2 regions of the Lysinibacillus sp. NPDC094403 genome follow, and region 1 is predicted to be linked to the other one. Evidence: a T-box and tRNA genes for the amino acid it is inferred to sense, from the RefSeq annotation. Region 1 holds a T-box; the other holds one or more tRNA genes.
The links. The T-box of region 1 lies ahead of leuS (leucine--tRNA ligase). A T-box ahead of a tRNA ligase gene usually reads a tRNA of that ligase, here a tRNA-Leu.

Region 1 (16,376 bases):
TTGCCGAAACAAATGTGGCTTATTTATTCTCAGGAGCTACAGAAAAAGTCGTCATTTGGCTAGCTAAATTTGCAATTTTAATTTCTGCATTTTACGGTACTATTCGTACATCCGACCTTGCTTGGGCAATGGGGGATGTTGGACTTGGCTTAATGGTTTGGATTAACGTTATAGCAATTTTAATTATTATGAAGCCTGCTATAGTCGCATTAAAGGATTATGAGAAACAGAAAAAAGAAGGAAAAGATCCTGTTTTTGATCCTCGTAAACTAGGAATTAAAGGTGCAGATTTCTGGGTAGACTATAATGAGAAACGTAAAAATAAATAGATGATAGAGAGAAAGCTATCTAATAGATTTAACATTCTATTAGATAGTTTTTTTGTTTGCTATAAAAAAGACTTAACACCAAAAGTTGTAGATGAAATTTGTTAAAACGTATGCCAAATGTATAAGTTGATTGTAGTGGAGGCTAGGCAACTCCTTGGGGATCATCGGATGCCCCCCGCGCCATCGGGGGATATTTTTTTTCTAAATTAAAAGGCATGATTCCAATGCGTTATCGGAATCATGCCTTAAATATTAAAACTAGCTAATTAACTTAACGAGTAATCTTTCACTTTTTCTAAAGCAATCACAAAGGGTGGATCATTTTGTTGATTTAGAAACTCGTATTTTAATACATGTACATATTTTTGGGGAAGTTGACTAACATATTCTATGACAGCATCTCGTTCTTCCTTACCACCCGGATGACCATGATAAATGACAAGGACAATAAGACCACCGATTTTGAGCAGTTGTAGTAAATCTTCAATTGCTTGTATTGTCGTATTTGGCTGTGTAATGATGTCGTGATTACTTCCAGGCAAATACCCAAGATTAAAAATTGCAGCAGCTACTGGCTTGTGTACATAGTTGACTACTTCTTCATGCCCTCTATGTAAGACAAGTGCACGATGCTCTAAGCCATTATCTAAAAGGCGATGGAGAGTTGCATCAACAGCGCTCTTTTGAATATCAAAGGCGTATACTTGGCCTTCATCGCCGACAAGCTGTGCTAAAAACAATGTATCGTAGCCGTTTCCTGCTGTGGCATCCACTACAGTATCGCCCTCTTTAACTGTTTCTTTTATTAGCTGTTGAGCATATTGTAAAACGCGCTGTAACTTCATTTGGCAACCTCAGCTTGATAAAATTTCCCTTGCCAGCTTCCACGTCGTTCAAGCTCAGCATCAATGCCATTTAATACTTCCCATTTATTAACACTCCACATCGGGCCAATCATTAAATCAATTGGTCCATCGCCCGTGATACGATGAATAACCATATCTGGTGGTAGAATTTCAAGTTGATCTGCTACAAGTTTTGTATAAACGTCCTGATCTAAAAATTCTAACATACCCTTTTCGTATTGCTTAACCATTGGTGTACCCTTTAAAAGGTGCAGTAAATGAATTTTAATACCTTGTACATCGAGCTTTGCAACTTCACAAGCAGTTTCCATCATCATGTCATAATCTTCAAGAGGAAGACCATTAATAATGTGCGAACAAACTCGAATACCATGTTTTCGTAGCTTTTCAACACCTTCCACATAGGTTGCATAATCGTGGGCACGATTTATAAGATTTGCAGTTTTTTCATGAACAGTTTGAAGCCCAAGCTCAATCCACAAATAAGTGCGCTCGTTTAATTCAGCTAAATATTCGACTACATCATCTGGTAGACAGTCCGGGCGAGTTGCGATGGATAATCCAACAACACCTTCTTGAGCCAACGCAGCTTCAAATTTTTCCTTTAACACTGGTAGCGGCGCATGTGTATTTGTATACGCTTGGAAGTAGGCCATGTATTTGCCATCCTTCCATTTTTGATGCATTTTGTCACGTATTTCAGCAAATTGCACCTCAATAGGATCAACTTTGTTGCCCGCAAAATCACCTGAACCTGCTGCACTACAAAACGTACAACCTCCAAAGGCAACGGTTCCATCACGATTTGGGCAGTCGAAGCCTGCGTCTAGTGCTACTTTAAAAACTTTATGACCAAATTGCTCACGTAAATAGCGATTCCATGTATAATATCTTTTCCCGTCTGAAGGAAAAGGAAAGTTTGTTTCTGTCATTTATTTCACTCCTCTAACACTATATTTTATCATGTGTCAATGGTTCCGTCATGAGGTAAGAATTTATTATTAAGGACTTTACTATTTAATACTGGGAAAGCTGAGCGAAAAAATAAGACGACTGGTGCGAATCATGGAGGTAGCTGAGCAAAAAGGACAATGACCTGAGCGAATCAAAGAGTGCTTTTCGTAACCAACACTAAAAATACCTTCATTAATAGCGTTCTAAAGTCTATGTAAAAAGAGTAAATTTATTTTTCTTGTACTTTTGTATTTTTCAACATAAACTAACTATTTAGAGTAGCGAAATATTGGAGGATATTTTATGCCAAAAAGCGTTTGGTTTTTAATTATCGGAATGCTTGTGAACACGACGGGCAACTCATTTTTATGGCCATTAAACGCCATTTATTTGCACGATTATTTAGGGAAGTCACTTGCGATGGCTGGCTTTGTGTTGATGTTGAATTCTGCTGCCGGTGTAATAGGGAATCTCTTGGGTGGTTATTTATTTGATAGAATAGGTGGCTATAAATCAACAATGTTTGGCATTCTTTTGACGATTGCCTCATTAATAGCCCTAACGATTTGGCATGGCTGGCCACATTATGTGTGGATATTAACGATACTTGGCTTTAGTGGAGGTATCGTATTCCCTGGGATGTTTGCTTTAGCTGGAACTGCGTGGCCTGAGGGTGGACGAAAGGCCTTTAACGCTATTTATTTAGCTCAAAATCTAGGAGTGGCAATTGGACCTGCACTTGCCGGGGTTGTTGCTGATTACCAATTTGACTACGTCTTTAAGGTCAACTTAGCCATGTATATTTTGTTCTTTTTTATAGCTTTATTTACTTTTAAACAATTAGAAGAGGGTAGCATTGCTCCGAAGAATGTCGTGAGTGAAAGTAAGCGAATTATTAATAAAGCACCGTTTTATGCATTATTAATTATAAGTTCATCCTCTGTGCTATGCTGGTTAGCGTATTCACAATGGAGTGCGACTATTTCTTCCTATACGCAAGATTTAGGATTAGGATTGAAACAGTACAGCTTACTATGGACTATTAATGGCCTTCTCATCGTTTTAGGGCAACCGCTAATTGCGCCGCTAGTAAAACGTTGGGAAAATAAATTGAAGCGTCAATTAGTATTTGGTGTTACCCTCATCGCAATATCCTTTGGAATCATTGCATTTGCAAGTGATTTTAAAATGTTTGGGGCAGCAATGGTCGTGTTAACTTTTGGTGAAATGTTTTATACGCCTGCTTTACCTACCATCGCCAATCAGCTTGCACCAAAAGGGCGTCAGGGCTTTTATCAAGGAATTATTAATAGTGCAGCAACAACAGGTCGTATGATTGGCCCATTATTTGGTGGTGTTATGGTCGATCAGTTTGGCATGATTGCGCTCGTATCAATTCTAGTAATTATTGTATTGTTTGCGATTATTCCATGCCTTATCTATGATTATCCTTTACGAAAGAATAAAACAGTGACAGATTAATAGGGTAAATTTAACAAATATTTTGAGGGAACGAGCAAAAACTGTGTGGGAAACACGTTTTTTGTTCGTTTTTTAATGTTTGATATTGAAAGTAAGCATATATTAGCGTACAATCATTCATACATATTCAAATATTTGAATATATAAAAATGAAGTTCCGTGGAGGGATTTATGTGGAAGAGAGCTTGCAGCAATTTAAGGCAGACTTTTTTAAAGCTTTAGCACATCCATTACGAATTAGAATATTGGAATTATTAGTAGATGGTAAAAAGAATGTCAATGAAATTCAAAGCTGCTTAGAAAAAGAAGGCTCAGCTGTTTCCCAGCAATTAAGTGTATTACGGAGCAAAAATATTGTGTATGGGACGAAAGAGGGGAAAAAAGTTTACTATTCTTTGAGTGATCCGATGATTGGAGAATTACTTGGTGTCGCAAAAGATATTTTCAACAATCACTTAATAAATACAATTTCAAGATTAGAAGAAATGACTATTAACGAAAATAATGAAGAGGATATGTAAATTTTGTAGACTGAGTTCTTATGAAACATTTACCTTGCTATTATTTTGAAGGGAAGATTTATAGATGAAGTCACTGTTTACAGGACGATATGAAGGATATTCTGTTCATCATTTGAAGAAAGATTTAATTTCAGGGATTATTGTCGGGATTGTGGCAATACCGCTGGCAATGTCCTTTGCCATTGCGTCAGGTGTTAAGCCTGAGTATGGAATATATACAGCTGTTATTGCTGGGATACTTATTTCACTTTTGGGTGGTTCGAAGTATCAAATCGGGGGACCTACAGGTGCTTTTGTGCCAATTCTGCTTGGAATAGTCATTTCGTATGGCTATGAAAACTTACTGGTCGCAGGATTAATGGCCGGGATTATTTTGTGTTTAATGGGTATCTTTAAACTTGGCTCATTAATTAAATTTATTCCTCGTCCTGTAACGATAGGATTTACAGCAGGAATTGCGGTTAGTATTTTTACAGGTCAGATTGCCAATTTCTTAGGTTTGACTAATATTAAGAGACATGAGTATTTTATTGACAATGTAAAAGAAATTGTTTTGCATATTGGTACGACAAACCTTTATAGTGTTTTAACGGCAATCATTAGTCTTATTATTATTTTAATAACACCGAAAGTATTACCTAAAGTACCAGGGGCGCTAGCGGGGATTGTTGTTTCTACATTAGTTGCAACGTTCTTTTTTTCTGGACAAGTTGCCACAATAGCAACGGCCTATGGTCAAATTCCGAATACATTACCGAATTTTGCAATTCCGGATATCACATTTGAGCGAATTCAGCTACTTATTGGGCCAGCGTTTGTAATTGCCATGCTTGGTGGAATTGAATCACTTCTATCTGCAGTAGTAGCGGATGGCATGACAAATACAAAACATAATAGTAATCGAGAACTTGTTGGTCAAGGAATTGCTAATATTATCACTCCTTTCTTTGGTGGGATTCCTGCAACGGGTGCTATTGCTCGTACTGCGACGAATATAAAAACAGGAGCAGTATCACCAATATCAGGTGTTATTCACGGTGTATTTGTATTAGTCACTTTATTATTGTTAGCGCCCTTTGCTTCACATATTCCATTAGCAAGTATGGCTCCAGTTTTAATGGTTGTGGCATGGAATATGAGTGAACAAAAGCATTTTGCACATATTGTTAAATTAAAATCAGGAGATTCTCTCGTTTTAATCATTACGTTTCTTCTTACTGTTTTTACAAGTTTAACATTAGCTGTAGAGGTTGGGCTCGTGTTAGCAGTCGTATTATTTGCGAAGCGTATGAGCGAAAAGCTAGTAGTAACAAAGGTATTACCAGACCATTCGTTAAAGAGTGGAAAAGTGCAATCACATGTTGTTCATCAGAAGCATGACTGTCCACAAATTAGTATTTATACGATCGAGGGCCCACTTTTCTTTGGTGCAGCTCAAACTTTTGAGCAGGCAATTGTAAGTTCCATTCATCATCAACAAAAAGTTTTGATATTACGCATGAGTAAAGTGCCCTTTATGGATTCAACAGGTGAGGCGTATTTTAGTAATATCATTCAAAATTTCAAAACGCAGGGTGGTACCATTTTAGTTACAGGTGTGCAAGATGATTTGAAAATAGCACTACAAAACAATGGCTTATATACTGCAATTGGTGAAGAGAATTTCTATCAGCATACAGGAGAGGCGATTAATAAAGCTTTCAGCTATTTAGATACAAATAAATGCATTGGATGTAAGCATTTTGCTTTTCGTGAATGTCAGGAGTTATCCCCCCTACCAACGGAGAAAAAGGATTTAATTATTCAGTAATGGGTTAGTATGTTAACAAAGGCTTGTGCTTTTTAGTACTTTCCATTAGAATAAATGCAATACATGTAAAGACAGTGATGAGGAATAGTAGATTTGTGGTTCTTTTTAGAGAGCTAGCGGTTGGTGGGAGCTAGTAGGAAAGCAAATTGAACTCGCCTTCTGAGTCTGCCCGCGTGAAATAGCGCGTGCCGTTCCTTCCGCGTTAAGGAAGCTAGAGCCGAGTGTGATCACTAATTTGGGTGGTACCGCGGGAGATACGAATTCTCTCGTCCCTTTCTGATAAAGAAAGGGGCGAGTTTTTTTATTTTTTAAATATTTTGTCAATTCTAGTGAAAAGCATGACACATTCAAAGGAGGAAAAATAATGAGTTTTAATCATCAACAAATCGAAAAAAAGTGGCAGCAATATTGGGCTGATAATAAAACTTTCAAAACTGAAAATGAAACAGAAAAACCAAAATTTTATGCGTTAGATATGTTCCCATACCCATCTGGTGCAGGTCTTCATGTAGGGCATCCAGAGGGATACACAGCAACAGACATTCTTTCCCGCTTTAAACGTATGCAAGGCTATAACGTCCTACATCCTATGGGCTGGGATGCTTTCGGTTTACCAGCAGAACAATATGCACTTGATACAGGAAATGACCCAGCAGAATTTACAGCGAAAAATATTGCGACATTCAAGCGTCAAATCCAAGAGCTAGGCTTTAGCTATGATTGGGATCGTGAAATTAACACAACAGATCCAGAATATTATAAATGGACACAATGGATCTTTATCCAACTTTATAAAAAAGGCTTAGCCTATGTAGATGAAGTAGCTGTAAACTGGTGTCCAGCACTTGGAACAGTACTTGCAAACGAAGAAGTTATTGATGGAAAGTCAGAGCGTGGTGGTCATCCTGTAGAACGTCGTCCAATGAAACAATGGATGCTTAAAATTACAGCCTATGCTGACCGTTTAATCGATGACTTAGAGGAAGTTGATTGGCCAGAGTCTATTAAGGATATGCAACGTAACTGGATTGGTCGTTCGGAAGGTGCAGAAGTAACATTTAACATTGATGGCACAGATGAAAACTTCACAGTGTTTACAACTCGTCCTGATACATTATTTGGTGCTACATACTGTGTTATTGCACCTGAGCATAAATTAGTAGAGCAAATTACAACTGCTGAACAACGTCAAGCTGTTGAAGCTTATTTAGATAAAGTAAAATTGAAATCTGATTTAGAGCGTACAGATTTAGCGAAAGAAAAAACAGGCGTATTCACAGGTGCCTATGCAGTCAATCCAATTAACGGTAAAAAAATGCCGATTTGGATTGCGGACTACGTATTAATATCATACGGTACTGGTGCAATCATGGCGGTTCCAGCACATGATGAGCGCGACTATGAATTCGCAACAGAATTTGGTTTAGAAATTATTCCTGTACTTGAAGGTGGAGACATTAGTAAAGAAGCATTCACAGGGGATGGTAAGCACATTAACTCTGACTTCCTTGATGGCTTAAACAAAGAGGACGGTATTGCTAAGGCAATTGAATGGCTTGAGGAAAAAGGCGTAGGGGAGAAGAAAATCTCTTACCGTCTTCGCGACTGGTTATTCTCTCGTCAACGTTACTGGGGTGAGCCAATCCCTATGATTCATTGGGAAGATGGTACAACGACACCAGTGCCGGAATCAGAATTACCATTAATGCTACCTAAAACAGATAATATTCGTCCTTCAGGTACTGGTGAATCTCCACTAGCGAATATTTCTGAATGGGTAAATGTTGTTGACCCTGAAACAGGCAAAAAAGGTCGTCGCGAAACGAACACGATGCCACAGTGGGCAGGTTCTAGCTGGTACTTCATACGTTATATTGACCCAACAAATAAAGAAGCAATTGCGGACCCTGAGTTACTAAAACGCTGGTTACCAGTTGATATTTATATCGGTGGGGCAGAGCATGCCGTATTACACTTACTATACGCTCGCTTCTGGCACAAAGTATTATACGATCTAGGTGTTGTACACACGAAAGAGCCATTCCACAAATTATTTAACCAAGGGATGATTCTTGGTGAAGGTAATGAAAAAATGTCTAAATCAAAAGGCAATGTCGTTAACCCTGATGAAATCATTTCTTCACATGGTGCTGATACTTTACGTCTATATGAAATGTTTATGGGGCCACTTGAAGCTTCTGTTGCATGGTCAACAAATGGCTTGGACGGGGCACGTCGCTTCTTAGATCGTATTTGGCGTTTATTTACCAATGAAGAAGACGGTACAATCGCTGCTAAAATTCAAGCGTCTGATGACAAAACTCTTGAAAAGTCATATCATCAAACTGTGAAAAAAGTGACAGAGGATTACGAAGGAATTCGCTTCAATACAGCTATTTCACAAATGATGGTATTCATCAATGATTGCTACAAAGCAGATGTTATTCCAACAGCATACGCTGAAGGTTTTGTGAAGATGTTAGCTCCAATGGTTCCGCACGTTGCAGAAGAGTTATGGCAGATTTTAGGTCATAACGAAACACTTGCATATAAGGAATGGCCAACATATGACGAGTCTAAACTTGTTGATGATGAAGTGGAAATCGCAGTTCAGGTTGCCGGCAAAGTACGTGCAAAAATCATCGTAGCGAAAGATGCTTCAAAAGAAGAAATCGAAAAAGTAGCACTTGCAGATGACAAAGTACAAGAGTATATGGCAGGCAAAAATTTAATAAAAATTATTGTCATTCCAGGCAAGCTTGTTAATATTGTAGTTAAATAATAATGTAAAAAGTGTCCAATATTTGGGCGCTTTTTTCTTTTCTACTGAAACCAACTGAGATTTCGATACGACTATAGTGTGAATAGGAGGTGTTTGTTTGAGTGAGCATTTAGCGAATATTATGGATGAGCATGGTGAGTATTGTCTTCGAGTAGCTTATCTATATGTTAAAGACTGGACAATTGCAGAAGAAATCGTTCAAGATGTGTTTTTTGCCTATTATCGGCAGCAGGAGCGCTTTGAACAAAGATCCTCACTAAAAACATATTTAGTAAAAATAACAGTACATAAAAGTCATGACTATTTACGAAGCTGGAAAAATAAACGTCATATTTTATTTGAAAAGCTGCACATCGGAGTCAGCAAGCGAACGCCTGAAACAAATTTACTTGAAAAGGATGAGCTAAGAATTTTGACAGCAGCCTTGTTTGAGCTTCCGATCATCTATAGAGAGGTTATAATTCTTTATTATTATCAAGAATTAAAGGTTCGAGAGATAGCAGAGGTTCTTGTATGTACAGAAAATACAGTGAAAACAAGACTGCGTAGAGCTAGACAAATATTGCAGGAAAAACTGGACAAAAGTCATTGGGAGGTGCTAGAAGATGACATCTTTTAAGGATAAACTGGATAAAGAACTTGGAGAAGCCCCACGGTTTTCGCAACAATTGCAGGAGAGTATTTTGCAAAATGTATATCAGCAAAATAAACAACCTCATAGATGGCAATATCCAGCGATTATCATTGGAGCAGTCGTGACGTTACTCTGTTTGATTTTAATTGGTCCATGGAAGCAAATAGATACAGCTAAGCATGCTACGGTTGTTGAACTAGCCCAACATGAAGATATTAAACAATTTACTAGTGCACATAATTGGGAGGGAGATTCCTTTAAGGCTGGAAGAACTGGCTGGATCATAGGACAACGAGCTTATAAAAAAGATTCAGAAACAACGCTCATAGCCAATGTGCTACAGAAAGCAGTTATATCGCAGAAGGATACTAATTATTTTGCATTTCGTGATGTATGGGTGGAGTTTGACAATGGGCAGGCTGTGCAACTGAAAATGTTCTTAAACGATGAGCAGCTAGCTTTTAGCGATCGACATACAAATATCTTTTACAAAGTGAAAGATGAAGATACTGCCTTAGCATTTATTGCCCTTATGCGAAAAGATGATAAAGATATTAGTTTCGGTGAGATGTTTACTTTTTTAATAATTGCTCTCTTTCTATTGTGGCTTATTGAAAAAGCTATTCGAAAAATGTTTAGCATTCCAAAGGAGCCAAAATATATCAATACAGGCCATCAACTTACAACGTATATTGCTAAGTTTATAAATGCAGTGGTTATAATTTTATTTAATATAAATGGCTGGTTTTTATATACAGCAGCAATATGCGGATTTTTAGCTGTCGCCATGGTAAGTTCTATTATGATTGAATATTATTATGGGCGTGAAGAAAAAAGACATTACGTAACGATTATTTCATCGATCGTAATAGGACCTACAATAATTATATTTCTCTTTTATTCTCTATAAAAAGAGAAACTAAAGAAAAAGAGATGCTCGAATTATTCCAGAGCATCTCTTTTTGATATATTACTAGATTAATTATGAACTCCATTTAAAAAGAACTGTTTTTATTTGTGTGCTATAGCAAATGTATTTATGAAAACTGATAGGTTTAGTTGTTTTTGAATTTAAAAGCATGACTGGCCATAGTTAAAAAGAATATGCAGGATTCTTTTTAAAAGAAAAAATATATATTTGAATAATAAAAATGAATGGGTAATGATTATTCATTTTGAAATATGCAAAATGTGTATTGTATTTATTTGATTTAAAATCCATTAAAAGTTAAAAGTGTAATATAATATTTTTTTTGATTTCCTTTTTATACGAAAGAAATTCATTTATTTAAGTTTTAAAATTCTCTTTTGTTCTAGATATTTCTATGTAATGAATATTTGTTTATGGTCTTTTAATGAAGTATGGAGAAATTGTGAGGGGGAGGAAAAGTGAAATACATATAGGTTACATGTGAAAATATGCACAAAATTAATTATATCAAAATAATTTAATAGTGGTTGGATAATAGAGTAGAAAAATAATATTAGCTAAAAAATGTAATAATTTTCGTTTAATAAACATCTATTTACTTAGAGACTGTAGGGTTTTCGTTATCATATTACTAGGGTAAAAAATAAAATACTTTTTGGAGAAATAATATTTTTTAAAAAAACATCTTGCATTTGAATAATTCTAAATGGTAAATTGTTTTACATGGACGTTCATAAAACTTTCACAGGTAGCAAAAGAGGGGAGAAAAGAGAATTTATGAATAAAAATAGATGGTTAATTGCATTATCCGCAATCGCTATTCATCTTTCGATCGGTGGAGCCTATGCATACAGTGTATACAAGCTACCGATTGTCACAGAAATGGGATGGAGCGAAACAAACGTAACGATTGCCTTTACAATAATGATGGGGCTTGCTGGTTCTTCCGCAGCGTTATTTGGTAGCTTAGTAGAGAAAATGGGGCCACGTAAATCTGCGATGATAGCAGCTGTTCTATTTGGAGCAGGACAAGCTGGTGCTGGTGTGGCGATTTCAATGGATTCCGTAACAATGTACTGGTTAACATATGGTTTACTAAGTGGATTGGGTATGGGTATTGGTTATATTTCACCTGTATCGACATTAGTAAAATGGTTCCCAGACCGTCGAGGTTTAGCAACAGGTATGGCTGTACTTGGATTTGGATCAGGGGCACTAATTACAGCGCCTGTCGCAGCTAACTTAATGGAGGCTGTGGGTATTTCTACAACTTACTTTATTTTAGGGGCAAGTTATTTCACGTTAATGATTTTAGGGGCTTTATATATAGTACCGCCTGCACCTGATTATATGCCAGCGAATATGAAAGCGGCTGCAAACAATGGTAAAGAAGTTGTGAAAAAAGATTTAGCAGTAATGTCAGCGCGTGAAGCTGTAAAAACTAAGCATTTCTGGATGCTATGGTCGATGCATTTAGTAAACGTAACAGCAGGTATTATGATGATTTCTGTTGCATCTCCAATGGCTCAGGAAATTGTAGGATTATCAGTTGCGGGAGCCGCAGCAATGGTAGGAGTAATGGGATTATTTAATGGTGGTGGTCGTTTAGTATGGGCTGCTGTGTCTGACTATATTGGTCGTTCGAACGTCTTTGTAATTTTCTTTATCGCACAGCTAGTTACATTTATCGTCTTACCATATACAACAAACGTAATTATTTTCCAAGCACTTATTTTCTTAGTTGTTAGTTGCTATGGTGGAGGATTCTCGAATTTACCTGCATTTGCAAGTGATTTATTCGGTACGAAGCAACTTGGTGTTATTCATGGTTATTTATTAACTACATGGTCAATAGGTGGCGTATTTGGCCCACTTTTAGTAAGCGCAATTAAAAATGCTTATGGAAGCTATATTCCAGTATTCTATGTGTTTACAGGGTTAATTGCAGCTTCATTAATTATTTCATTAACTTTACGTGCAGATGTACGTAAACGCACAGCATTAAAAGAAGCTTCTCAAAAGGTTGGAGACGTCTCCGCTACACAATAAATAATACTTTCAATTCGCACTTGAAGGTATTGGCCATATGAGTGTCATTTCGCACATGACGCTTGTATGGTCTTTTTTTATAGTTGTTGTTATATAACACTTGATTAATCTCTGTTTAATGTATAACAGTCGGTGTCTGATGTCAATATCATTACGGGAAATAAAGTGATTTCGCTACCAAAAGAGAAATTTTGTAACGGAAAGCAAATGCATGGTTCAATAATCAATTTTCAAAAGGGTTTCCTAAAACTAGGGATTTTTTTCACCCTATTTTATCTTCATTCAGCATAAAATAATAACAGTACTGCCTTGTGCATTGATTTATTGCTAGTTGGAATCGTATTTGTCAGAAAAATAGCAACCGCTAATGATCTATTGAGTAAGTCTAGTTAGAGTGCTAAATTCAAGTAGAAGTATACCTTTTGTTGATTGAATCTTTTTAAAAGTTAATGCGTATATAAAGTAAATGAGGAGGCAGATTGATATGGGGAAATTTTCTTTAAATGAGTTTATTAATAAAACACAGCAGGACGACAACGAAAATGAATATTTCGAGTTAGAAACTGAGCGTGTATTAGAGGTCAACCTAAATGGCGAGGTTTGGTCGAAAATGGGCGCGATGATTTCTTACATAGGAGATATAAAATTTGAGCGTGAACGTGTGCTAGAGCATGGCCTAGGTAAAATGTTTAAAAAAGCATTAACAGGCGAAGGTACACAACTTATGAAAGCGAAAGGTAAGGGGCGACTTTATTTAGCCGATCAAGGGAAAAAAATAACGGTTTTCGATTTAAAGGATGAAAGTATTTGTGTAAACGGCAATGATTTACTCGCCTTTGAGCCAAGTATAGATTGGGATATTCATTTAATGCGTAAAATGGCAGGAGTCATGTCAGGTGGGCTGTTTAATGTAACCTTACAAGGAAGAGGGAAGGTAGCCATTACAACTCATTTCGAACCGTTAACATTGTTAGTGAAGCCTGGTGAAACGATCTATACTGATCCACATGCCACAGTAGCATGGTCAGGTAATTTGGCACCAGAATTTAAAACAGATATTAGCTTCCGAACATTTATCGGCCGTGGTAGTGGTGAATCTATTCAGATGGCTTTTTCAGGTGAAGGTTTTGTCATCATTCAACCATATGAGGAAGTATATATGTCTAAAGATAGCTAAAAAAGCGTGTCCTGTATTTTTAGGACACGCTTTTCGCTTTTTATATGATAGAAAGTAGCTCGAATCGCTGATAAATTGAAAGAAATCGCTGATAAAAACCTGGAATCGCCGATAACTCGCTGAAAATCGCTGATAAAAGGATCGAAATCGCCGATAACTCCCGAAAAATCGCTGATAGAAGTCCGAGACATAGAGTATATTACATTCCTGCGTTCATCCCTGCAATACGTCCTGTAACGAGTGCAGACGTTATATTATAGCCACCTGTGTAGCCATGAATGTCGAGGATTTCTCCACAGAAAAATAAACCAATCTTTTTCTTCGAAGCCATTGTCTTTGGTTCAATCTCTTTAACAGAGATGCCGCCTCCAGTGACAAATGCTTTTTCAAGGGATTGCGTACCACTAACTGTCATTGTGAAATTGACGAGTAGTCTAGCTAAGTTGCGGATTTTTTCCTGTGATAATTCATTGCCTGTCATTTGGACATCGATGTCTGCACGTTCACATAAAAATAATAGCCAGCGTTCAGGCGCAATTCCTTTCCAAACGTTTTTTACAGCTTTTTTTGGATCTTCTTTAATGAGTCTGTTTAAATATTGCAGGCATGTTTCCTCATTATAATCAACAAGAGTTTGAATACGCATTGTCACAGGCTCATAACCTGTTTTCATTAATTCTTTTACGACAAATTGACTACAGCGTAAAACTGCAGGACCGCTTATTCCGAAATGAGTAAAGAGCATATCCATTTGATGTGTTACGAGCACCTTGCCCTTTTTGTTTAAAACAGAGACAGCGACATCTCGTAACGCAAGCCCCTGTAGCTCACGAGCCTGAATAAAATCCTCTTTTGATAGAACAGGAACCTCGGTAGGGAAAAGCGTTGTGATTGTATGACCAGCACGTTCTGCCCATGGATAACCATCTCCTGTTGAGCCTGTTTGTGGAACAGCTTTCCCACCAACGGCTACGACTACTGCCTCACTACGAATTTCTGTGCCATCTGTAAGGCGTACCCCGAGAATTTTTTCCTCATCCATTAAAAGTTTGTTAACGGGTGTGTTTAAGCGTACTTCAACATGTAGCCTCTGAAGTTGACGAATAAGTGCATCTACAACATCTTGTGCGCGGTTGGATACCGGAAACATACGCCCATGATCCTCCTCTTTTAATGCCACACCAAGTCCTTCGAAAAATGCGATAATATCTTCGTTATTGTAAACCGTAAAAGGACTGTAAAGAAAACGTCCATTTCCAGGAATGTGTTTGACTATTTCTTCAACAGACAAACGATTTGTGACATTACAGCGACCGCCGCCTGAAATGGCCAATTTTTTGCCGAGCTTTGTCCCTTTTTCTAGTAATAATACTTTCTTTTTACGCTCTCCAGCAGCGATAGCAGCCATTAAACCGGATGGACCACCACCGATAACGATAACATCGTACATATATTTAAAAACTCACTTTCTCTTCAAATTAGGAATCTTTCCTATTATACATGAAGTCTATATAGAGGGGCTTCTTTCACATTGAAAATATAACAAAAGTATTTTATAATGCTTTATCTTCTACTTTAAGTAGCTCGTCACCATAACGTGGAGTTGATTTCCGTTCCGACTAGGCGCTTTCCTGGGGGCGTCCGATGAGCCGCTTCGCTTCGCTTCGCTGTAGGGTCTCGGGCCAACACGATGTTGGTCACGAAGGCGTTATCACAGGATGTGATAGTTTTAGCCTTCGTTCCTCTATTCGCTAATCCCCAAGGAGTCGCCTAGTCTCCACTACAATCAACTTATACACATGACATACTTTTTAATACAATGTCATCTAAAACTTTCGGTGATGAGCTTTCAAATGTGAAATTTAGGAGGAAGATGGAAAAATAAAGTGTTTTTAAATGAGATAAAGTGCTCGTTGTTTGAACGAATAATCGGTGTAGTATAACCTCACTGATGAAAGTTTTGCTTTATCTGTATTGTCTGCATGAAATGAATGTCTTTTCATGCTATTATGGTAAAGGTTATGCACTAAATTATGAGGTGAAAAATAGAATGTGCGGATTTATAGGCTATATTAATGGAACAAATGTGATCAATCATCATCAAACGATTGAAAATATGATGAATACAATTATTCACCGTGGACCAGACAGCGGTGGGATTCACAGTGATGATAAAGTAACGTTAGGATTCCGTCGATTAAGCATTATCGACTTATCAGACGTGGCAAATCAGCCGTTGTACAGTGCGGATGGGAACATCGTTCTTGTATTTAATGGAGAGATCTTTAACTTCCAAGAGCTACGTGCGGATTTGGTTGCAAAAGGTCACAACTTTAAAACGCAGTCTGATAGTGAAGTTATTATTTATGGTTATGTTGAATACGGAGTAGAATTTGTCAAAAAACTTCGCGGAATGTTCGCATTCTGTATTTGGGATAAAAAGAATGATTTACAATTCATCGCTCGTGATGGCTTTGGTATTAAGCCACTGTATTACACAGAAAACACAACAGATGGTACTTTTATTTTCGGTTCAGAAATTAAATCATTTTTACCACATCCATCATTTATTAAAGAATTAAATAAAAATGCGCTACGTCCTTATTTAACGTTCCAATATTCTTCAATGGATGAAACTTTCTTTAAAGGTGTGTACAAATTACCACCAGCACACTATATGCTTATTAAAAATGGACAAAAGCAAATTGTGCAGTATTGGGATAAAAAATTCCATGCAAAAGAAGCTCCAATTGAAAAATATGTTGACGACATTCGTACAACAGTAAGAGAATCTGTAGATGCACATCAAATAAGTGATGTAAAGGTTGGTTCTTTCCTATC
Region 2 (16,376 bases), on a different contig from region 1:
GGAAGTTAAGCTCTTTAGCGCCGATGGTAGTTGGGGGCTTCCCCCTGTGAGAGTAGGACGTCGCTAGGCTATATGATAAAATTATTCCGAAGTAGCTCAGTTGGTAGTAGCACCTGACTGTTAATCAGGTTGTCGCAGGTTCGAGTCCTGCCTTCGGAGCCATTCTTGGAGAGTTGTCCGAGTGGCCGAAGGAGCACGATTGGAAATCGTGTAGGCGGTTAACACTGTCTCAAGGGTTCAAATCCCTTACTCTCCGCCAGCACTTTAAGGATTTTTCATTCCAAACGATGGCCCCTTGGTCAAGTGGTTAAGACACCGCCCTTTCACGGCGGTAACACGGGTTCGAATCCCGTAGGGGTCACCATTTTTAATACCCAGATGGAGGATTAGCTCAGCTGGGAGAGCATCTGCCTTACAAGCAGAGGGTCGGCGGTTCGAGCCCGTCATCCTCCACCATTATTTAAATAAATCACCTTATTATCGCGGGGTGGAGCAGTGGTAGCTCGTCGGGCTCATAACCCGAAGGTCGTTGGTTCAAATCCGGCCCCCGCAACCAAAATGGTCCCGTGGTGTAGCGGTTAACATGCCTGCCTGTCACGCAGGAGATCGCCGGTTCGATCCCGGTCGGGACCGCCATTTTTTAAAAAATATGGGTCAGTAGCTCAGTTGGTAGAGCATTAGATTGAAGCTCTAAGTGTCGGCGGTTCGATTCCGTCCTGACCCACCATATTTTTTTGCCGGTGTAGCTCAGTTGGTAGAGCAACTGACTTGTAATCAGTAGGTCGTGGGTTCGACTCCTATCGCCGGCACCATGGCTTTTCCGGAGGGGTAGCGAAGTGGCTAAACGCGGCGGACTGTAAATCCGCTCCTTAGGGTTCGGCGGTTCGAATCCGTCCCCCTCCACCAGTTTTTTATTTTTATAGGGGCATAGTTTAACGGTAGAATAGAGGTCTCCAAAACCTTTGATGTGGGTTCGATTCCTACTGCCCCTGCCAATTAATTAATTTCATGGCGGTTGTGGCGAAGTGGTTAACGCACCTGATTGTGGTTCAGGCATTCGTGGGTTCGATTCCCATCAGTCGCCCCATTTAATTTAAAACAATAAAATATATAGTAATATGGCGGTTGTGGCGAAGTGGTTAACGCACCTGATTGTGGTTCAGGCATTCGTGGGTTCGATTCCCATCAGTCGCCCCATTTATATATTTAACTTTTGGGGTATAGCCAAGCGGTAAGGCAACGGATTTTGATTCCGTCACGCCCTGGTTCGAATCCAGGTACCCCAGCCATTTATTGCGGAAGTAGTTCAGTGGTAGAACACCACCTTGCCAAGGTGGGGGTCGCGAGTTCGAACCTCGTCTTCCGCTCCAATTATTATGGCGGCATAGCCAAGTGGTAAGGCACAGGTCTGCAACACCTTTATCACCGGTTCAAATCCGGTTGCCGCCTCCATAATTTATTTCTTAATCGGATTTTCCGATTTTTTTTATCTCCATTATGCCGGTGTGGCGGAATTGGCAGACGCGCACGACTCAAAATCGTGTTCCTTTGGAGTGTCGGTTCGACCCCGACCACCGGTATCAATTACAACGAAGAATCCTTGATATATCAGGGGTTCTTTTTTTATTGTAGAAAAAATGTAGAAAGAATATAATAAAAGACAAAAGAGAGGTGGACTAAATGGATATTATTGGTAGCGAATCGTTTATAGTGGCCTTTACAGCAGCTATATTTAGTGCTGTATTAGCAATCTTTGTGAATATTCTTTTTTTCTATTTCTCTAGAGTTAAAACAGCTAAAGAAGATAATCATGAATTGTTTTATAAAATTTTTATTAATAAATTGGCAGATTTCTTTTATACTGTAAATGCTTTTAGGGAAGATGAAATAAGGGTTAAATGGGAAGATTTAAGAGATGAGATATTAGTTTTGATTGAAAAAAATCAACATAGACTTACTAATAAAACTTTCTTAGCTTATAGAGACTATACAAGAAGTAAACATTATGAAAATAACAATTTAGGCGTTCAGCAATATGATATTTATGAAATGCAAGTTTTTTCAGAAATTGTATACGACTACACTAAATTATATCCAGATTATGCTGAAAGACAAATGAATTTTTTCTGTTTAGTTGAAATCTGGTCATACATGGCAGAGAAAAATAATGCTCATTATTGGGCAGTAGCTCAATGTTTAAAATATCATTGGGCGTTTAATGAATCTAAATTAAACATCTATATGTATAGGAATTTAAGAGATTGTAAAGTAAATAATAATCATAAAAAATTTATAGATATAATTCATCAAATTAGTATAGATTTAGAACAAGATCTATTAGAATTATTTAAAGAAATTCCAGATTATATCATTCATTATGAGGATAGTATGGCTATTGGTCAGCTATATTTATTAGAACATTGGGCTACTAGAGATGAATCTAACATTCATTTCTACAGGTCATTGAGAGAAAGGCTTTTAAATGAGCTTTATAATATCTATTTTAATAATGATTTGACATACGAAGATTATTTTAGTTTAGAATCACCGTATCGTAGCGAACACATGAATAAAGCAATAAAATTTTTAGCAGATGAAAATTTAATTTCATATAAAGCTGATAAAAATTTATACGAAATTACTTCTAAGGGAATTATTATGGTCGAAAAAGAAAGTTTGAGTTACATAGGATAGATAAAAAACAGTTAAACAGCTGTATTCGATATAACTGTTTAAGGAGAATCCTAAATTTAAAAACTTCGTAAGGTTGCTTCATTCTTTTATTGTGTGGAATTTTACATTCGTTTGGGTTTTTCCTTTCCTGAAATAGATAAATAATCAAAGATAATAAGGCCCACTCAGCTAAAAAGCAAAGTGGGTTATTTAAATGGAAGGAATGTTTGCCTTTTATCTGAGTGGTCTTCGCCGCTTTAGCGTGAGTAGTAATGGTTAAATTATAGTAGGAAAAGACATAATGCCTGATAAGCAGCATTAACGATGAACAGAGAGGGTATGATTATGAACAGACATTTTTTTATTGCAGTTCCACTTCCTTCAGATATTAAAGCAGCTCTTAAAGTAAGATGTGAAAAAATGAAGACAGACTTTCATTTTAAACGATGGGTTCATCAGGAAGATTATCATATCACATTGGCTTTTTTAGGTCATGCGGATGAAAAGCAATTACAGGCTGTAGTGGATGAAACGCGGAAAAATCTGATGAATGTTCCTCCATTCGAATTAATAATTCAAGGATTCAATACTTTTGGAAGAAGAGAATATCCAAGAATTTTATGGGTGGATCTGCTCGAATCTGAGCAAATAAATTTTGTGCGAGACATAGTATACCAGGATTGTATTAAAGCTGGATTTGAATTAGATAAGAAGCCTTTTACACCACATATAACTGTTGCGAGAAAATGGGATGAAGCATGTGGGAAAATTCCGTTCGAGGCATTGATGGAAGAAAATTTTCAGCTTCCCAAATTTCTAGTAGATGAAGTAATTTTGTACGAATCAAAGTTAGAGGAAACTCCTAAATATCATAAAAAGGCTGTTATTCGTTTAGATGGTCATTAGATCTGTCGAAAGCAATTTAGGATGGTGTACATGGTGAAGCCTACTACTATCATAATGAGTAATATTACAATCAGCTCGTAAACCTAAAAAAGAAAAGGTTTACGAGCTTTTTTTGTTAAAAACATTTCATTTTTAATAATTAGTTCATCTTCCGTTCATTTAAGGATCTTATGATAAGGATGTAAAAAGGAATGGAGGAGTTAACTATGAATCTTGCGTGGAAAGAAATTAAGAAGAATAAAGTAAGATTTTTAATATTAGGTTCGATTGTTTTTCTAGTTAGTTTTTTAACTTTTATTATCTCTGGTTTGGCGAATGGATTGTCACAAGATAATGCCGCTCTAATTAAGGATTTACCACAAGGTCAATTTTATATGAATAAGGACGCAGATCAAACTTATAATCTGTCAAAAATAGATAGCAGTACACAAAATGATATATTGAGCAAAGAAAAAGATGCAGTAGCTTTTTCATTACAAATGGGCTTTTTAAATGATAAGGACAATAAGCAACAAAGCGTTGCCTTTGTTACATCTACCGAGTCAGATTTATTTGAAAATGTGAAACATAATGAAGTCGTATTAGATAGTTCAATGAAAGATAAAGGAATTAAAGTAGGAGATACATTAACGAATAATCAATTTAGTGGCAAGTTTGTAGTAAAAGGATTTGTCGACCAAAAGAAATATAGTCATGCACCTGTTGCCTATATTAATGAACAGGATTATAAAGAAATTTACCGTGTTGATGAAATGCAGATGATTTTCGTACCAAACGGAGATTCTTCAAAAGAATTTGCTGGATTAGAATCATTTTCAAACAAAGCGTTTCTTAATACAATTCCAAGCTATAATGCAGAACAAATGTCTTTAAATATGATCGTTTGGTTTTTAGTAGTCATTAGTGGGATGCTGTTTGCAATCTTCTTCTATATGATGAACGTTCAAAAAATTGGCTTATACGGAATTTTAAAAGCTATTGGTTTGAAAACAAGTAAGTTATTCCAATTGATATGGACACAGATGGCCATCATTACAGTTATTTCACTTATTTTGTCTGTAGCCTTTAGCCAAGCATTTAATATGGTAGCGCCACAAGGGATGCCTTTCTCTTTAACAATCGCGACGACGACGCAATTATCGATAGTGTTCCTAATTATTGGATTTATTGGGGCTACAATTTCAGGACTACAAATTAGAAAGATTGAACCATTACAAGCGATACAGCAAGGAGAGGCTTAATATGACTTTATTTACAATTGATGAGGTTAGAAAAACGTTTACTAATGGCGAAGTAAAAGAAGAAATATTAAAAGGAATAAACCTTTCTCTAAAAGAAGGAGAAATCATAGCATTGGTAGGTGCATCTGGCTCTGGTAAAAGTACGCTTCTAACAATAGCTGCAGGACTTCAGCCTGCATCAGATGGGCAAGTTATATTTGAAGATAACAATTTAACTTCAATGAGCTCTGAAGAAGTTCGAAAAGTACGAGCAAGTAAATTTGGATTTGTCTTTCAGTTTGCACACCTTGTACCTTTCCTAACAGTTGAGGAACAATTACTGCTAATGTTAGATGTTTCTGAATCCAAGTTAAAGAAGTCTGAACAAAAAAATGAAGTTGATCGAATACTAAAATTAGTAGGAATGGACCATCGGAAAAATTCTTATCCTTCTTCATTGTCAGGTGGAGAGAAGCAACGTGTTGCCATTGCTCGAGCAATTATTCATAAACCGAAAGTTCTGTTCGCAGATGAACCAACAGCAAGTTTAGATTCAAAAAGATCAAAAGAGGTTATGTTGTTAATTAGAGATTTGACTAAGACCTTAAACATTACTACTTTAATGGTGACGCACGATGAAGAGATGCTTGCTTATACAGATCGTATTATTAAAATGAGCGATGGTGTTATCTTGCAAAATGTCAATTAGATCGAGCAGTAAAAAGCCACAACCACAGCAATTGCTGGTTGTGGTATTTTTTTTGATTAAATAACGGCATTAGATTAATGACAGGGATATTTTTAAGAAGTTTAGTGTTAAAGTTACCAAACCATTTAACTAATACAGCATATTGTAGAAGAAAAGAGGAGGTGATTTTATGGCGTTTGTCATTGCATTAATAATTGTATTAGTAGGTTTAATAGCGGCGTTCCAATTAAGCGAAGGAAGGTCGGAGAAAGGAAGATATATAGTTTGGGGTATCATTACAATGCTTGCATTTGCACCATTCTTATCTTTTTTAATTGGCGTCACGTATGGAATGACGGTTAGAAACGGTTGGGCAGCATCGATTATGATGTTTTTATCTCCTTTGATTTTTGTTATAGGGCTTATTATATTACTCTTAGGCATTTATAAGAAGAATGAAGAAGATCACTAGCTGCCTCTTAAGGGGTTAATTAGTTTTTGTGTTTTAGTTATCTTTAATATAAAGGTAAAAAGCCGCGAGACTCCTACGAATTGTTTTTGTGATGAAGTGTAAATGATATTGTAGCGATGCAGACATATGTCTTCGTGCCCAATATCCTATTTTTAGCCCTGATGCGGCTCGTGCCTTGCCGGCGGAAAAGCATAGCGGTTTTTTACCATTTAGAAAGACAGCTTTTATTTTAAAGGTTTATGTTAATCGAGCTTTTCGGCATACTTTCAGACCATTCTCGTTAATGCTCTGTGTAAAGAAGTGAGAAGGTGAAGACAACATCCATTGTTTTACGCATTGGCATTGGGCAAATAATAGGTATACTTTTGTGTACGCCTGCAATTGTGATTTTGCTAATTGCTGCGAAGACATCGTTTTTGGTTTTTTCAATTGTTTGGACATCGCCGATTTATCAAGATTGATTACGATCTATTAACTCTTTGTGGATAGCCTTCCTTATATCTGATACACCATCAGTAACAACTGCAACCTTCATCCCTCGTATGAATTCCTAATGGACAGTAGCTTCCTGTAATTGAAGCTGTTCAATTACAGCTGTGTATTCTTCCACGACAAGTTCTGCGCCTTTACTATTTAAATGAACACCATCTAAAGTTAAATGTAGCCCTCTCTTTTCGGATAAACGGTCAATACGAAAAGGATTTTTATAAAACAGTACATCTTTCATTACTCGCATAACATTGGTGTTAATATGATCCGAACTATTAACTTGTTCCAAGTGACTCTCAAAAATCTCTTGCATATTTAAAAAGCTAACATTTGCATATTTAGAAGAAATGGACTGAATAATGGAGGAGAGCTCTTTTAATTCCGTATTTGAAGTGTTTTTTATCGCCTCTCCTATTAAAGCTGGTGTTACTAAAACAACATGTTTAGAGGATGCTAAAAACATTTCTAAAACTTTTACATAGTAATCTTTAAACTCTTGAAGATCTTTTGTAACTGGCTGTGCCTGCACTTTCAAAAGTTTAGCATAGACATCATTGACACCGATCCAAAGAAAGATGAGGTCATAATAAGTAGCTAGCTTCGATTTCTCTAAACGAGTGTATAAGCTTTTTACTGTCTCACCTGGTTTACCGTGATTATCAAATTCGATATGTTGATGTTTTGTTGTTAGTAGTTTAAAAAATGAAACCCCTGGTCGACCTTCTGTTAAGCTGTCTCCTATACATGCAATTTTCATTTATATCCCGCCTTTTTTATCTCCTTTAAAAAAATAGTAATTGCCTGAATAAAGAGTGACTCAAAGTTTTTACAATTGCTACGGACATCGCCAGTTACAGAAGTCTGGTTGAAGGAAATATTCAACAAACTGTTGAACTATAAATTATACTTCAAAAATCAGGAGGGGAATTATATGGGAAGGGTAATAGGGTTTGAATTGAATAGTCAGGAGCCTGAAAAAGCAGCTGAGTTTTATGCAAAGGTTTTTGGTTGGGAGGTAGCTGTACCTAATTGGGAATATTGGGCTGTAACAACCGGGGATGATGAAAAATCTGGGATTAATGGCGGTATTGCTAAGGGACCACATGACTATCCTTTTGGAACACGTATTCAAATTGAAGTGGATTCTATCGATGAAGCTATTTCCAATGCTAAACAGAATGGTGCCATCATTGTTCGTGACAAAATGGAATTCGATGAGTTTTATCTTGCCTATATGGTAGATCCAACTGGGCTTGGCTTCGGTATAATTCAAAACAAATAGTCTAATTAATAAGTCTCTGTAAACGCTTACGGAGGCTTTTTTGTAAATAAGTCGTATCTAAAAAGTTAGCACAGGAAAAGCAAGCCTCCTATTAATGGGGATGCTTGCTTTTTGTATGAAGCATCTAATCTAATGAAATATGAAAAAAGCGATGAAGTGCTTGTCGCCATTCCTTTTCGTTATGAGTTGTATAGGTTGTTAGGGATTGTCCCTCATATATTCGGAATTCATTATTAAGCATTGTGTGTCGTCCACGAGGGGTACGAATCATAGCGATTTTATTTTTTTGTTTAGAAAGTCTTGGTGCAAACTTTGCATCGTTTGCGTCATCAAAAAAACTATAGAGTAAACGCCAATTATGTTTTGTTTGTTCGTACAGCATCCAGCCGTTCGCTTCATCTCGTTCAATTTTATAAAGCTCATTACCTTCACGGTGTTGGTGCCCAGCTATTAGTGGAACTGGCTTACAAGGAGCTAGTGCACCTACGCCAACATCTGAAATATATGATTGGCCAGCGAAATTGACGAGTAATAGCTGATGCATAGGTACATCTTTGGCAGGAGTATCTGCTTCAATATTGCGCCAAAACTGAGCATAACGATTGGTTACAGAAAATCCGAGTTCGCGAAGTAGCCAGCTAAATAAAATATTTAGTTCAAAGCAATTGCCTCCGCGATGTTGAATAATGATTTTTTGAAAAAGGTCAGGGATAGTGAAGGAGATGCCATGTTTCAAGGCAACATCTAGGTTCTCATAAGGAATGATATGGAGATGTCTTGTTTGGAGCTGACCAAGTAGCTTAATAGATGGCTCTAAAGATCCTTGAAATTGAATAAGCTTTAAATATTGCTGCATTTGTGAATTCATAAAATCTCCTCACTTCCTTACTAAATAACATAACCGAAATGGCTCGAGAATACACGTGAATAATAGAAAGAAAATAATAGAAAAGTAGGTAAATAACTTGTAAAATGAAAATATTAGCTACTATAAAGATAAATATTTCCTATTATTTTAGTTAATAATAATGATTGTAAGGTAGGTATACGAATGACAAGCGAAATGAAATGGATAGAAGTAAATTCATACGATGAAATGAGCGAAGTAGCAGCGGATATTTTCACTAAACAATTACAAGTAAAGCCAACAAGTATTTTAGGATTAGCAACTGGTGGTTCTCCTGTAGGGATGTATAAGGAATTAGTGAAACGCCAACAAGCTGGAAATATTTCTTTCAGCGATGTTATTACTTTTAACTTAGACGAATATGTTGGTCTCGATCAATCAAGTCCAGCAAGCTATTGGACATTTATGCATGACAATTTATTTAAGAATGTAGATATTAAGGAAGAAAATATACATTTACCAAATGGTAAGGCAAAGGATTTAGATGATGAGTGTGTAGCTTATGATGCTCGAATCAAGGAAGCGGGAGGAATTGATCTCCAGCTTCTAGGTATTGGCGTAAACGGGCATATTGGCTTTAACGAGCCGGGCACAGCTTTTGATTCACTGACTAATATTATAGAGTTAACTGAATCTACGCGCACAGAAAATGCAATTTATTTTGATGACTCTAAGGATGTACCAACACATGCTATTACAATGGGCATCCAATCTATTATGAATGCCAAGGAAATCGTGTTAATTGCATTTGGTGAAAAAAAGCTAGAGGCTATGGAAAAATTAAAAAGTGGTATCGTCACTGAAGATTTCCCAGCAAGCCAATTATTAAATCATCCAAATGTAACAGTTATTTACGGCGGAACAAAATAGGAATTAAGCGTAGACTTTATTATTTGAAGTCTACGCTTTTTTATTTTAGCGTTCAGAGCGACGGATAGAAGAACCAGGGTGACGGAAAGAAAGCAGAGCTGCGGATAGAATCGGCAAAGCGACGGATAGAACTGCGACGGCGACGGGAAGAAAAGCTCAAGCGACGGATGGAATTGTCAAAGCGACGGATAGAAAGGAGACAGCGACGGAAAGAATAGCTCAAGTGACGGAAAGAAATCAGAGCGACGGATGGAATCGACAAAGCGACGGAAAGAAAGGCGACGGCGACGGAAAGAAGAGCTCAAGCGATGGAAAGAAATCAGAGCGACGGAAAGAAATCAGAGCGACGGATGGAATTGTCAAAGCGACGGAAAGAAAGGCAACAGCGACGGAAAGAAGAACTCAAGTGACGGAAAGAAATCAGAGCGACGGATGGAATTGCCAAAGCGACGGATAGAAAGGAGACAGCGACGGAAAGAAGAGCTCAAGTGACGGAAAGAAATCAGAGCGACGGATGGAATTGTCAAAGCGACGGAAAGAAGAGCTAAAGCGACGGATAGACCATTAAAATGGAGGACCATTCACCCGAAAGTTCAGATGTTATAAGAATTAACTTCGCTATTAATCAATGCTACAATATGATCTATAGGCTAAAATAAGAAAAACTATAGGAGGGGTTAGGGTGAAAAGTACCGTACCACATTTACAAAAGGGTGATATAGTTGGACTTGTAGCTTTATCAAGTCTAGTGAAGCCCGAAATGCTAGGGGATGCACTATCCTTTCTTGATGAGTTAGGTCTTAACTATATAATTGGGGATACTATTCAGGCAAAGCATGATTATTTAGCAGGTAGTGATGAGGAGCGTCTGAATGACTTTCATGAGATGGTGAGAAATCCAGAGGTGAAGGCAATTTTTTGTGTTAAGGGGGGCTATGGCTCTGCACGAATTGCGGAAAAGATTGACTACGGACTACTTGAGGAAAATCCAAAAATTTTCTGGGGCTTCTCTGATCTTACATATTTACATTGCGCGATTAATGAATATGCTAATTTAGTGACGTTTCATGGACCGCTCCTTATGTCTGTAGATAGAATAGATGATTTATCAAAGAAAATGTTTTTACAGTTATTTTCGCCGATGGAATTACAGTATACGGAGGATATTGCCCCGTTAACAACGATTGTATCAGGTGTTGCTCGCGGTCAGATTATAGGTGGGAATCTACGGCGCCTTGTTAACACATTAGGTACTAAATTTGAAGTGCGCACGGAAGGTCGCATTTTATTAATTGAGGAGCTTGGAGAAACTATTCCAAAAATCGATGAGAATCTACAGCAATTAAAGCAGGCAAGAAAGCTTGAGCAATTAGCAGGTGTTATTATCGGTTCCTTTACCCAAACAGAAGCGGATGAAGCGGCACTATTTACTTTAATGAAGGATTATTTTGCGGATTTAGGCGTTCCGGTTGTAGCAGGTTTTAAAATTGGCCATGATTCAACGAATATTGCTATTCCATTAGGAGTTGATGCTATTTTAGATGCACAGAAAAAGGTACTAAAGATTTTGCCTGGTGTGCATTAAAAGAAGCGCTCAGCACTTTATTTTGTGCTGAGCGCTTTATTATGAATATTAATAAGGCTCTGCGCCATGACCTTTATCTACAGCCTTTTTAGGGGCTTCATCACCATTAATATTGCCAAGTGGCTTTGATGAAGAAGAATTATTTCGAGCTTTTTGTAATCCTTCCTTCAACAAGCGACCGTATTCTTCATCTGCTTCCTCTGCTAATGCAATCATCGCTTCTTGAATAGCTATATTACAGACTGCTAAATCACGAATTAAGTTTTCAAGCAGCTCATCTCGCTCCCATTGCTCAAAATTGCGATATGTTTCACCAGCTTGCTTCGTATTGTTTTGACGATCAATTGATTCCCGAACGAGATTACCTTCCACGAGTGGCGTATATTCTTTAGCCGATTGAGTAGCTTCCTTTAAACCATTTAACATTGAAGGCTCATAGTTAATATGAGGATTTTGCCCCGGAGCTAAATCTCGCTTATACATCATTTGACCACCGTTTTGGTTGGTTGCCACTCGTTTTTTAGGAGCATTGATAGGGAGTTGTAAATAGTTTGCACCTACACGATGACGCTGTGTATCAGAATAAGAGAAGGTACGACCTTGTAGCATTTTATCGTCCGAGAAATCCAATCCGTCCACTAGTACACCTGTACCGAAAGCGACCTGTTCAACCTCAGCAAAATAATCTTCTGGATTTTTATTTAACACCATCTTACCAACTGGATACCACGGGAATTGATCATTAGGCCAAAGCTTCGTATCATCTAACGGATCAAAATCAAGCTCTGGATGTGGACCATCCTCCATAATTTGGACGTTTAGCTCCCATTCAGGATAATCCTCATTTTCAATCGCATCGTATAAATCTTGTGTGGCATGATTGAAGTTTTTCTTTTGGATATCTTCTGCTTCTTTTTGTGTTAAGTTTTTAATGCCCTGTAAAGGTTCCCAATGATATTTTACAAGGACAGCTTTGCCTTCACTATTGACCCATTTATACGTATTGACGCCAGAGCCTTGCATCATTCGATAATTAGCAGGAATACCCCAAGGTGAATAAATGAATGTCACCATATGGAAGGATTCTGGTGAGCTTGCACAAAAATCAAAAAAGCGTTCAACATCCTGAATATTTGTAATAGGATCAGGCTTAAAGGCGTGAATCATATCAGGGAATTTCATTGCATCGCGGATAAAGAAGATTTTTAAATTATTGCCGACTAAATCCCAGTTACCATCCTCAGTGTAGAATTTTACAGCAAAGCCTCGTGGATCACGTAATGTCTCTGGTGAATGACCACCATGAATAACCGTTGAGAAGCGCACAAAAATAGGTGTCTGTTTCCCCTTATCCTGGAACACTTTTGCTCTTGTATACTTAGAAATAGGATCATCCCCAACAACACCGTATGTCTCAAAATAGCCATGTGCCCCAGCACCTCGCGCATGAACAACGCGCTCAGGAACTCTTTCGCGGTCAAAGTGACTTATTTTTTCTATAAAATCATAGTTTTCAAGAGTTGCAGGTCCTCGATTACTGACAGTTCGTATATTTTGATTGTTAGTAATAGGGTGCCCCTGTCGATTTGTCAAAGTCATGTCATGCTCGTTTGTTGAATCATGTTGGTTTGTCATTGTTTAACCCCTTTCTTTGGATATATCCATTGTGTCCATGTTAGGGGAGAACTAGACATGAAAACTCTCTTACAAACTAGGGGAGAGTGAGTTTAATGAATACAGTTTTTGATTTTTACGAAGTTTGTGACGTTCGTGTAACGAGCAAAGCAGCTTCACAAACTGATGTTTTAGAAAAGAGATAAATGGATTAAAAGATACAATTAGAAAAGAATGAAAACTAACTTTCTTTTATTTTCCCCAAGTAAGTTCTTTATCACTATTAAAGAGGGGCGAGGAATAACATGAGGAGTTACATTAGTATAGAATAATGCTTGCTAGACAAGAAGAAGTAACAGAAAAAATATACAGATTAATCTTTGAAGTTTGTTTATGTTCATTACAAGTGGATTATCAAAATATGCTTAAAAAACTGAAAAAAGTGATTTCGAAAATTTTGATATTCGTGCTATTGTTTTTAACAAGTTTGGGATAAGTGTCATCACGATGATAATTGCTGATGAGTTTTCACCCTCCCTTATAGAATGGAGATGATAAAGATATTATGAAAAAATTACATTCGAATGGTCATGCTCTTATACAAACCGAAAGTACATTATTTTTCGCTAGTTTTTCTGAAGAAGACAACCAAACTTATTACTATCAATATGATGGGGAGTATTTAAAGGAAATTCCAAAAGAATTATATGTGAAAAGTAATTTTTGTGAAAATTGGGGAAAGATATTTCCGCAATTATCGAGTTCGAATTTTTCTTATATCGAAAGTATAGCGAAGTGTTGGATAAAAGAAGACGGAAACTCAAAGTTGATAAGTCAGAAGGAATACTTTAATAATGCGTTTGGAGCAAATATTGAAAAGGACTTTGAAATGGATATCATCCCAAATAATTTATTTTCTTATGTTACAAATTTTATGAAATGTACCATACAAAATGAAACGGTTTGTCTCCTATGGCCGCATGATACCATTTTACATTTTAATGAACATAACGAGCTTGTACAATATATTTCATTGGAAGCTGCCGACTATTGTGATACATTATATCAAATTTGTTCGGATGGACAGGCCATTTGGGGCGTATCCCCAACATTAAATTCGGTTGTAAAATATATGTTTCCGAGTTTCAAAATAGAAAAAATCTATCATTATACAACAGACGAAAGCCTTGCTCAGAAGCAAAGAGAATTAAACACTGAGCTCCGTGTAATTTTTTCTGAAAATGAAATGACCGGTTTAAATTATCCTGAATATATTTCTTATATTGATGGTCAATTATATATTTGTGATATGGAAAACAAACGAATTGTCATCTTTAATCCTGATAGCGGAGAAATTACCCCGTATATTTCTCTGAATTCTAGACCTTTCGAGTTTTTAAAATGGAAAAATCAATTCGTTATTCAAACGGATACAGGAATATATTTGTTGAATGAGGACGAAAAGAAAGATTTTTTCGACTTAAATATAGAATGAAATAAAATAATAGTTTGATTTAGCTATAACATAATTCTTTGGATAAGGAACAGTTAAATCATAGAATTGAATAGTGGAAGTTATCCAAGAGTGTTCGGTAATATCTAAACACCTTGGATTTTTTTGCTAATTTAAGGAGGTAGAAAATGCTACATAATGGATTGAAATATGTTGGGTTTTTAATCATGTTAATTTTCGGTGGAGTCTTTTTGCTAAAATGGTTTCTTCATGATGAATTATTATTGGATCAATTAATTGCCTTTGTAATAGGGTTTATTTTCTATGTTGCTTCTTTATTCGTTAAAGCAAGATGAGGTAATTATATTCACATAAAAAACTCTCCTACATACAAGATGTAAGAGAGCTATTGGATGGCGTTTTCAAATAATTGTCAAGTTGTTTGAGTATGGCCATTGCTTATAGTTGGTTATTAGTCATTGGTCATACAGTAACAGGTAACTTGTCATTGGTTTTGTTTAAGTTAGCTCCAAAAAGCTAGTTTTGAAAACAGCACATCCAATTCGATATGAAGTCTCATCGACCCCATAAATCTATTGTATACAGTTTCAGGGAAATCGTCTATGTAATAGAACTTTAAACCATGGCTAATGCAAAATAGTTCCCTTGACTTAGAGTTTACTCTAGCAAATATAATACAAACATCTTTATTGAGGGGAGATGTTTTAATTTGAATACACGAGTAATTGTAACTCGATACGGAGGACCTCAGGTTATTGATGTGATAGAGGAGCCCTTACGAAAACCTGAAAGGGGAGAAATTCGAGTTAAGGTCGAAGCAGCAGGGGTTGCACTTGCGGATATTATGAGACGAGAGGGTAAAGTTCCGCTATCTCCTATACCTCCTTTTACCCCAGGATACGACGCTATTGGGATTGTTGACGAGTTGGGAGAAGGCGTGCAAAAATATTTGGTAGGGGATAAGGTAGCCGTCTTTTTTAACGGAACAGGTGGCTATGCATCTTACGTGTACGCGATGGACGATGAGGTTGTCGGGATTCCTGCTCATATCGATTCCGTAACGGCGGTTGCTGCGATCTTAAATTATGTGACAGCCTATCAAATGCTTCACCGGATTGCTAAGGTAGCTGAGGGAGAACGTATCCTTATTCACGGGGCAAGTGGAGGGGTTGGTACTGCATTACTTGAGCTTGGAAAGTTAGCGAAATTAGAAATGTATGGCACGGCTTCCTTAGCTAAACATTCAATTGTATCCCAATACGGCGCCATGCCGATTGACTATCGAAACGAAGATTTTGTAGATGCTCTTCGAATCCAGGCTCCTGAAGGTATGGATACTGTATTTGATCCAATAGGAGGCCGGAATTATGAACGTTCGATGAAAACCTTAAGCAAGAATGGCCGTTTCATAGGTTACGGCTATACGTCGATTCTTCAGCAAGAAGATTCAGAAGAATGGGAAAGTCTGGCTGGAAATCGAACTACAGGGAAAGGTAATCCTATCTATCTTTACTCTATAACCTCATTAAAAAAAGAAAGATTAGATTGGTTTAAGGAAGATGTTCGGTTCCTTCTCTCATTGTTAGAGGAAGGGAAAATCAATCCCTTGATCTCTTACAGACTTCCTTTAAGGGAAGCGGCACATGCACAAGAATTGCTTGAAAAATCAATATCTGTAGGAAAGGTTGTTCTTATATGTGAATGAAAGGGGACTAAACCTAATGTACTCAATTGGTGAAATATCGAAATTAACAGGTATTTCTGCATATACACTTCGTTATTATGAAAAAATGGGTCTCTTACCTAATCCTTATCGCTTGGATGGGAAGCAAAACGGGATTCGGCAATATAATGATCAGGATCTTCGCTTTATCCAATTTATTTATGGATTAAAGCAAACAGGAATGAAGCTAAAAGATATGACTTTATTTGCTGAAGATGGCTGTCTGCTAACACAAAATGATCAAGAAATAGAAGATATCCAGGCTATTTTACATAAACGGATTGAACTATTAAATAAACATGTTAATCTACTAGAGCAACAATTGGAGCAATTGGAAAACGTGATGACTCTTGCAAATGAGAAAAGAAGTTTTTACTTAGCTATGCTAAATGATAGACTTCAAAACCAGTAAAGCATTTTAACTTCTTCCAGCAGAAGTTAAAGCCTCCATCGGATGTCACGGAATTATGCCG

Region 2: it encodes a tRNA-Leu, which carries the amino acid that the T-box ahead of leuS (leucine--tRNA ligase) is inferred to sense. The anticodon was not compared.

What each region holds. Positions count from the first base shown of each region.
Region 1 covers NZ_JBNNTL010000015.1:55,719-72,094, reverse strand. Annotated here, with positions in the region: gene ACQKMV_RS18690 (alanine/glycine:cation symporter family protein) at 1-329, shown strand, start outside; gene ACQKMV_RS18685 (class I SAM-dependent methyltransferase) at 596-1,174, opposite strand; gene ACQKMV_RS18680 (TIGR01212 family radical SAM protein) at 1,171-2,127, opposite strand; gene ACQKMV_RS18675 (MDR family MFS transporter) at 2,453-3,631, shown strand; gene ACQKMV_RS18670 (ArsR/SmtB family transcription factor) at 3,805-4,152, shown strand; gene ACQKMV_RS18665 (SulP family inorganic anion transporter) at 4,217-5,962, shown strand; T-box leader at 6,028-6,239, shown strand; gene leuS (leucine--tRNA ligase) at 6,327-8,744, shown strand; gene ACQKMV_RS18655 (sigma-70 family RNA polymerase sigma factor) at 8,842-9,363, shown strand; gene ACQKMV_RS18650 (DUF4181 domain-containing protein) at 9,350-10,288, shown strand; gene ACQKMV_RS18645 (L-lactate MFS transporter) at 11,087-12,358, shown strand; gene ACQKMV_RS18640 (AIM24 family protein) at 12,843-13,535, shown strand; gene ACQKMV_RS18635 (NAD(P)/FAD-dependent oxidoreductase) at 13,735-14,985, opposite strand; gene asnB (asparagine synthase (glutamine-hydrolyzing)) at 15,586-16,376, shown strand, end outside.
Region 2 covers NZ_JBNNTL010000024.1:26-16,401, forward strand. Annotated here, with positions in the region: partial or broken rRNA gene rrf (5S ribosomal RNA) at 1-69, shown strand, start outside; tRNA gene ACQKMV_RS21665 (tRNA-Asn) at 86-162, shown strand; tRNA gene ACQKMV_RS21670 (tRNA-Ser) at 168-259, shown strand; tRNA gene ACQKMV_RS21675 (tRNA-Glu) at 290-364, shown strand; tRNA gene ACQKMV_RS21680 (tRNA-Val) at 381-456, shown strand; tRNA gene ACQKMV_RS21685 (tRNA-Met) at 482-556, shown strand; tRNA gene ACQKMV_RS21690 (tRNA-Asp) at 561-636, shown strand; tRNA gene ACQKMV_RS21695 (tRNA-Phe) at 652-727, shown strand; tRNA gene ACQKMV_RS21700 (tRNA-Thr) at 737-812, shown strand; tRNA gene ACQKMV_RS21705 (tRNA-Tyr) at 823-906, shown strand; tRNA gene ACQKMV_RS21710 (tRNA-Trp) at 922-995, shown strand; tRNA gene ACQKMV_RS21715 (tRNA-His) at 1,012-1,087, shown strand; tRNA gene ACQKMV_RS21720 (tRNA-His) at 1,122-1,197, shown strand; tRNA gene ACQKMV_RS21725 (tRNA-Gln) at 1,215-1,289, shown strand; tRNA gene ACQKMV_RS21730 (tRNA-Gly) at 1,296-1,370, shown strand; tRNA gene ACQKMV_RS21735 (tRNA-Cys) at 1,379-1,452, shown strand; tRNA gene ACQKMV_RS21740 (tRNA-Leu) at 1,500-1,580, shown strand; gene ACQKMV_RS21745 (hypothetical protein) at 1,681-2,694, shown strand; gene thpR (RNA 2',3'-cyclic phosphodiesterase) at 3,019-3,579, shown strand; gene ACQKMV_RS21755 (ABC transporter permease) at 3,786-4,820, shown strand; gene ACQKMV_RS21760 (ABC transporter ATP-binding protein) at 4,822-5,508, shown strand; gene ACQKMV_RS21765 (hypothetical protein) at 5,678-5,959, shown strand; gene ACQKMV_RS21770 (SGNH/GDSL hydrolase family protein) at 6,510-7,205, opposite strand; gene ACQKMV_RS21775 (VOC family protein) at 7,380-7,730, shown strand; gene ACQKMV_RS21780 (arylamine N-acetyltransferase family protein) at 7,855-8,598, opposite strand; gene nagB (glucosamine-6-phosphate deaminase) at 8,794-9,507, shown strand; gene ACQKMV_RS21790 (S66 peptidase family protein) at 10,190-11,092, shown strand; gene ACQKMV_RS21795 (catalase) at 11,141-12,727, opposite strand; gene ACQKMV_RS21800 (hypothetical protein) at 13,272-14,201, shown strand; gene ACQKMV_RS21805 (hypothetical protein) at 14,348-14,515, shown strand; gene ACQKMV_RS21810 (medium chain dehydrogenase/reductase family protein) at 14,890-15,885, shown strand; gene ACQKMV_RS21815 (MerR family transcriptional regulator) at 15,902-16,315, shown strand.